Regions from separate parts of the Arthrobacter sp. PAMC 25486 genome, predicted to be linked through region 2. Evidence: riboswitches for the same ligand, from Rfam matches in the RefSeq annotation. Region 2 holds a riboswitch; each other region holds the start of a gene.
The links. Region 2 has a riboswitch for thiamine pyrophosphate ahead of thiO (glycine oxidase ThiO). Riboswitches for the same ligand answer to the same signal wherever they lie in the genome.

Region 1: it holds a riboswitch for thiamine pyrophosphate, as region 2 does, so the genes downstream of both, art_RS17210 (3-oxoacyl-ACP reductase) here and thiO (glycine oxidase ThiO) in region 2, are expected to answer to the same signal.
Region 3: it holds a riboswitch for thiamine pyrophosphate, as region 2 does, so the genes downstream of both, art_RS14030 (ECF transporter S component) here and thiO (glycine oxidase ThiO) in region 2, are expected to answer to the same signal.

The regions. Positions count from the first base shown of each region.
Region 1 covers NZ_CP007595.1:3,795,246-3,797,503, forward strand. Annotated here, with positions in the region: gene art_RS17200 (MarR family winged helix-turn-helix transcriptional regulator) at 1-231, shown strand, start outside; TPP riboswitch at 963-1,056, shown strand; gene art_RS17210 (3-oxoacyl-ACP reductase) at 1,129-1,893, shown strand; gene art_RS17215 (LLM class flavin-dependent oxidoreductase) at 1,896-2,258, shown strand, end outside.
Region 2 covers NZ_CP007595.1:1,893,896-1,896,153, reverse strand. Annotated here, with positions in the region: gene putP (sodium/proline symporter PutP) at 1-346, shown strand, start outside; gene thiE (thiamine phosphate synthase) at 449-1,108, opposite strand; TPP riboswitch at 1,153-1,275, shown strand; gene thiO (glycine oxidase ThiO) at 1,270-2,258, shown strand, end outside.
Region 3 covers NZ_CP007595.1:3,062,090-3,064,347, reverse strand. Annotated here, with positions in the region: gene art_RS14035 (ABC transporter ATP-binding protein) at 1-388, opposite strand, end outside; gene art_RS14030 (ECF transporter S component) at 391-1,041, opposite strand; TPP riboswitch at 1,088-1,205, opposite strand; gene art_RS14025 (DUF4235 domain-containing protein) at 1,371-1,631, shown strand; gene mnhG (monovalent cation/H(+) antiporter subunit G) at 1,826-2,185, opposite strand; gene art_RS14015 (monovalent cation/H+ antiporter complex subunit F) at 2,182-2,258, opposite strand, start outside.

The sequences.
Region 1 (2,258 bases), 1.9 Mb from region 2:
ACCCGGGCGCCCCATCCCAGTGATCGCCGTGCCTTGGCCATTTCCATCACGGCCAAAACCCGCCAAGCAGCCATGGACACCGTGGGGCGCCAGCAAGCCAAGCGATTCCATGCGGCAGCACGGCTCAGCTCGGCGGAACGCGATGTGGTCATCCGGTTCCTTGACGACATGACCAAGGAAATCGCTCTTACGGATGAGGCCTGGGCCCAACCTGGCGCCAATTCCGGCTGATCACTGCGCCGGCACGAAGCCGCCAGCTCGCGACCAGGTGGTGGAGCCGGCACGCCGGGCGGGGATCCCGCCAGGCCGTCCGGCACCGCACGAAATGGTCCCAAGCCCACGAGATGATTGATGAACTCACCTCCGGAGGACACCGGGCGCGGGCCCGGACTTCCCCGCTACCCCGACACGGTCCTTGCAGGCCCTGGCCTTGGGGGCCGGGCGGAAAGACCTGCATCAGGTGGCTTGGCACCACGGCACCCCAACCGGTCCCCGCAACGCCAAAGCGGCCACGAAATCACGTTTCCTGGCCATCCGGATCCGCCCGGCCCATCGCGATATCCCGCTGGATGAGGATCATTCCCTGCCCGAGGGTGGATGCTGGTGGCATGGCCCGTGCACGAGCCGGCACCAACCGATTACTGGATCAGCGCCCTGCCCGCCGACACGCCCCTGAAAACTCTCGTCAGGCTCGCCAAGAGCGACAAGCGCATCGAGCATGACTACCGGGAACTAGAGAACGGGCTCGGCCTGGACCGCTTCGAAGGCCGATCCTGCAGCGACCACCACCGCCACCTCACCCCGGTCACCGCGGCCCAACTCTTTTCACCAGAAAGCGGCTCCCCACCCCAAAAGACCGCCAGTTTCCACGGGGCAGCCACAGCAACACTTCGCAACGCTGAGTCGAAGCGGGAGGGCGCAGCGTTGCCTGCCGCCGTCCGAACCGTGGTAGCTTGGGCCGTGGACACGACACGGGGTGCCGCCTGGCGGCTGAGAGTTAGACCCGTTGAACCTGATCTCGATAATCCGAGCGAAGGGATGCCGGTCCTGCAGCAATGACGAAGTGTGCCCTGTGCCTGTCCTTCGCGCATTCCTGGCATCCTTTCGCCCCGCTGAAAGGTGTACGACATGCAAATTAAAGACCAGATTGTACTGATTACCGGAGCCGGCCGCGGACTAGGTGCCGATGTGGCCCGTTCCTTCGCCCGGGAAGGTGCCAGAGTGGTGCTGAACTACCGCAACAGTGAGGCGGCGGCACGGGAACTTGCCGCTGACATCGGATCGGAACACGCCATCGCCTTGCACGCCGATGTCACCCGCGCCGACGCGGTCCAGGCCTTGGTGACTGCCGCAGCCGATCATTTTGGTGCGCCCATCACCACCGTCATTAACAACGCTTTGCCCGATTTTTCCTTTAACGGCGACGGGCGGTCGAAGGCTGACGGCATTGGCTACGGCGAATTTACGGCACAGTTTTCCGGCGTTGTGGGGGGTGCGCTGAACACGATTCAGGCGGTCTTGCCGGGCATGAAGGATGCCGGGTTCGGCGCCATCGTGAATATTGGCACCAACCTGTTTCAAAACCCCGTGGTGCCCTATCACGACTACACCGCGGCCAAAGCTGCTTTGCTGGCACTGACGCGCACCTTCGCTGCCGACCTGGGTCCGTCCAAAATCCGTGTGAACATGGTCTCCGGGGGGTTGCTGCGCACCACCGACGCCTCTGCCGCCACACCCGAGCAGGTCTTCGACTTGATCGCTGGCGGAACACCTCTGCGCAAGGTCACCACGCCGTCCGAATTTGCTGATGCAGTGCTGTTCTTCGCCTCACCTTGGTCCCGGGCCGTGACGGGACAAAACCTCGTGGTCGACGGCGGACTGGTGATGAACTAGTGATGGGAATTGTGGGCGCCACCAGCACGCGGCAAATGCACATCAACGCTTTCCTCTTCGGTGCGGGGCACCACACCATGGGCTGGCGGCATCCGGATTCCAGCGCCGACCGTGTCGGGGAAATATCCTATTTCGAGGAGCTGGCCCAGCTGGCTGAAAGCGGCTGCCTTGACGCGGTCTTCTTCGCCGACGGGCACAGCGTCAACCGCCAGTATTCAGCAGGCGTGCCCTCGCTTTTGGAACCGATCACGGCACTGAGTGCCATCGCCCGGGCCACGAAACACATCGGCCTGGTCACCACGGTGTCCTCCAGCTTCTACACGCCCTTCCATGCCGCCCGCATGCTGGCCTCCCTGGACCACATC
Region 2 (2,258 bases):
CATTGCCTTGGACAGGAATGCAAGCATCCTGGAGCTGGTGTCATTTGCCTGGGCCGGCTTCGGTGCAGCGTTCGGCCCGATTGTGCTGCTGAGCCTTTACTGGCGCAAACTCACGGCCAAGGGCGCCCTCGTCGGCATGATTGTGGCGACGGTGACGGTGTTTGTGTGGGGCAAGACGCCAGTGCTGCATGACGCGATGTATGAAATCGTGCCCGCATTTATCGTGAACCTGCTGGTCGCCGTCATTGTTTCCCGGTACACCTACAAGGAGAACTCCGTGATCGAGGGCGAATTCGACGCCATGCTGGAAGATTCCGCCCCGAGCAAGGTCGCAGCCAACAGCTGAACCGGGCGGGACGGCAGCGCCGGTTTCCGGAACGGGGATGGATTTTGAGGTCGCCCAGCGACCGAGGAAATCTTACTGCCCGCGAGGAAACCGACGCGGACGCTACCCCAGCGCAGGCAGGCGGGAGAGCAAGGCCTGGGCGGCCGCCGTCGGATCTTCGGCGTGGGTGATGGCGCGAACAACAACAATCCGGGAAGCTCCGGCGTCGACCACCTGGTCCACAGTGGACAAATCCACCCCTCCGATCGCGAACCACGGCTTCGTCGTGCCGAGCGAGGCGGCGTGTTCCACGAGGGAGAGCCCGACGGCGGCCCGGCCCGGTTTGGTGGGGGTGGCCCACAGCGGGCCCACGCAAAAGTAGTCGGCCTCGGAGGCTGCCGCGGCGGAAGCCTGAGCAGGATCGTGGCAGGACAGCCCGATTGAAATCGCAGGCCCAACGAGCGAGCGGGCGGCCGGCAGTGGCAGGTCCTGCTGGCCCACATGGAACACGGGGGCTCCGCTGAGCGCGGCGATGTCGGCCCGGTCATTCACGGCCCACAACTTGCCAAACTCGGCCGCAACGGAGCGCAACACAGCAAGTTTTTCCAGCTCTTCGGCAGCCTCGATGGACTTGTCGCGCAACTGGATGATGTCCACACCACCGGCATACGCCGCCCGTAGGAAATCGGCAAAGTCACCTTGATCGGCGCGGGAATCCGTACACAAATACAGGCGGGCGGAGGCCAGGTCGGGGACAGCGGACGGTGCGGCGGAAGCGGACATGGCGTCATGGATGGCAGAAGTGCTGTGCATGTCTCATAGACTAGTGCAGTACCGCGGGAGCCAGTGAAGCTGGCTGAGAGGGCGCCGACTACGCCGACCGATTGCGCCTTGAGGGCGCGGAACCTGATCCGGATCATGCCGGCGTAGGGAAGGAGAACATTGTGGCACCCTCCGTGCCTTTGCACTTGAGCCCCGACAAATCAACCACCGGGGTGGCCGTCATCGGCGGCGGCATCGTGGGACTCGGCATCGCCTGGGAGGCCCAGCGTGCCGGCCACACAGTCACCGTGATCGACCCGGCCCCCGCCACCGGCGCCACTTTCGCGGCCGCTGGCATGCTGGCCCCCGTGAGCGAGCTCCACTACCAGGAAGAGCAACTCCTGGACCTCACGCTTGCCGCCGCCGCCCGCTGGCCCGACTTTGCCGCATCCCTGGCCGGCCCCGGTGTTCCGGGTACCGGATTTCGTACGACGCCGACCCTCGTCGTGGGTGCCGACGCTGCGGACCGGCGCGCCCTCGCCGAGCTGCGGGACGTCCAGCGCCGGCACGGGCTCGAGGTCGAGATGCTCACGATCAAGGCGGCCCGGGCGGAGGAGCCGCTGGTGGGCCCGCACATTTCCTGTGCCTTCCGGATCGTGGCCGACCACCAGGTGGACCCCCGCGGAACTGCTGCTGCCATCCGCACCCGGCTGGTCGAGGTTGCCGCTCATCGGGGCGAGTCGGATCCCTTCATTGGCCAGGGTGCTGCGGGACTGTTGTGGGACGGCAGGGGAGTCGAAAAGCGGAGGCGGGTGACCGGCGTCGTGCTTGCCGACGGCACGGAAATCCATGCCCGGGAGGTGGTGGTGGCCAACGGGCTGGACGCCCCGAAACTCCACAACCTGCCGGCTGGGCTCGAGCTGCCGCTGCGCCCGGTGCACGGCGATATTCTGCGCCTGCGCGTGCCCGAACACCTGCGGCCGCTGACCACGGCCACGATTCGCGGCCTGGTGCGCGGGCTCCCCGTGTACATTGTGCCGCGCGAGGACGGCACCGTGGTCATCGGCGCGACCAGCCGCGAGGACCACGGTGCCGGGGTCAGCGCCGGGGGAGTGCACCAGCTTTTGCGCGACGCCCAGGTGCTCCTGCCCGCCGTCGCCGAACTTGAACT
Region 3 (2,258 bases), 1.2 Mb from region 2:
GCACGGCGAGGTTTTCAGCACCAAAGGCAACATCGTCGCCAATGCGCGAGAGCACCACTTGGGCGTCGGGGTCCTGCTGCATGAGCCCTGCCCGGCCGCGCGATTCCGCCACAGGGCGGCCGTCAATGAGCAGTTCACCCACCTCGTTGGCGTCCTCCTCATCACCCAACACGCCGGCCAGTGCGTGCAGCAGGGTGGACTTGCCGGCGCCGGACGGGCCAAGGAGCAGCACCCGCTCCCCCTCCGCGATCTCCAGATCAAGGCCGTGCACGGCACGTTTGCTGCGTCCGGAGTGTTGCCATCCCCAGCTCTTCGCGCTGATGCGCGCCGGGGCGCCGCCGTTGTGACCGGCAGAATTGTGGGTGGCCGGATAGCCTCGCGCACCCACGGCTACACCACTCGTTCGGTTGCGGCGTTGCGCGAGGGCAGGTTGGCCAGGGCCCCCGTACGTGCCAGTCCGCGAACAGCCAGCCAGGACACCAAGCCGGCAATGATGGTGCCTGAGATCATGGCGAGGATTACGTAGACGAGTTTCCACTCAAACGCCCACGCGATGTTCCACACCAGAGAATCGTTGAGGCCGAGGGCCAGTCCGGCCAGTGCACCGGCCACGAGGGCCACCGGCAGGTTGAACTTTTTGTAACGGAACAGGGCAAAGCCGAGTTCCGCGCCCAGGCCCTGAACGAGTCCGGAGAGCAGCACAGTGAAACCAAAGTGCGTGCCCAGAAGGCCCTCAACACTGGCGGCAATCAGCTCACAGTACAGTGCTGCACCGGGTTTGCGGATCACGAGTCCACCCAGCACGCCGGCGATCAGCCAGCCGCCGCCATAGAGGGCTCCGACGGGCGGGAATGCGACGGTGAAGGCGCTGATCAGGCCGTAACCGGCGGACCAGAGCCAAAAGATGACGCCGAGGGCCACACCGAGAACCGAGACAACAACTATGTCCACCACCCGCCACGTGCTTTTGCCGTTGCCTGAACGTTGCGTGTTTTTTGGGGCGTTTTGTTGGGCTGATGCGCCCGTGAATGACTTGCTCATGTTTCCTCCTTCGCAGGAGGGGCGGCTGCAACGGGATTTCCGCGCAGCCGAAGAGAACTCGACTCCCTTCGCCGGTACTAACCGGAGCAGGTTCGAGGGTCTGCGGCGAACCGCACTCTCAGCGCCGCTACCCAGGTCGGGTGGACGCTCCCCTGTCGTGTTTGAATTGCGGCTTCAGTTTACCCCTGGCTCCTGCCGGGGGCTAATGCATCCGTCATGATGCAAGGTGGCCCCCTTGCCGGCGGCGCCCTCATGAAACTGTCGCAAGGCGTTAGGCTGATCGTAGGCTTTTGCCCGCCATGTCTGGTCACAGAATTCAGGAGTCCATTATGAACATTGTCGTAAAATTGCTCGGTACCGGTGTGAGCCTGGGCGCAGGCTTCGTCGCCAGCAAACTGGTGGACACCGTCTGGGAGAAAAGCACAGGCAACAAGCCGCCCAAGGACGGGGCGGATCTGGAGAACAGCCTGCGTTCGGCGCTGGTCTTCGCGTTGGTGTCCTCTGCTGTGGCAGCCATCATCCAGACCCTCGCCGGTCGCACAACACAAAAGGCCATCGCACGCTTTAGTAAGCACCCCGACGAGGTCTGAGCACCCGCCCGCTTGCATGTGCACTGTCATTCACGTTGAAACAGCAGGTTCCGGCCAGTTTCGGCCGAATACGGCGCCGAACTGGCAGTTGTTGCCCTCCCAGCCCTGTGAGAGGGCTGGGAGAGGGCAACAACTGTCAGTTCGCGGAACGATATTCGGACGAATACCCAAAGGGGTCGCGGGCGGAGGGGTTGCTAGTCCTTGGCGTCGTCGACGGCGGCCGCCACTACCTGGTCCAGCTCGTCAACACTGAGCAGTTCCGGGCGGCGGTGTTTGGTGCGGTAACCCGCCCTGCCCACCATGTGCGCTGAGACTGGAACGGTCAGGAGCTGAAACAGCCAGGCCACCAGGAGGATGGGTAGCAGCGACCACGCCTGCATCTGCAGGCCCAGGGCTGCCAGCATCAGCAGCAGCCCCAGCACCTGGGGCTTGGTGGCTGCGTGCATGCGGCTCAACAAGTCCGGGAAGCGCAGCAGGCCAATAGCGGCCGCAAGGCTCATGGTGGCGCCAACCAAGAGGAAGATTGCCGTCAAGACATCGATGAAAGTGTTCATCCGTCCTCCTTCTTGTGCGCTACAAACCGGGCAACCGTCACCGAGCCGATAAAGCCAATCACCGTCAACACCA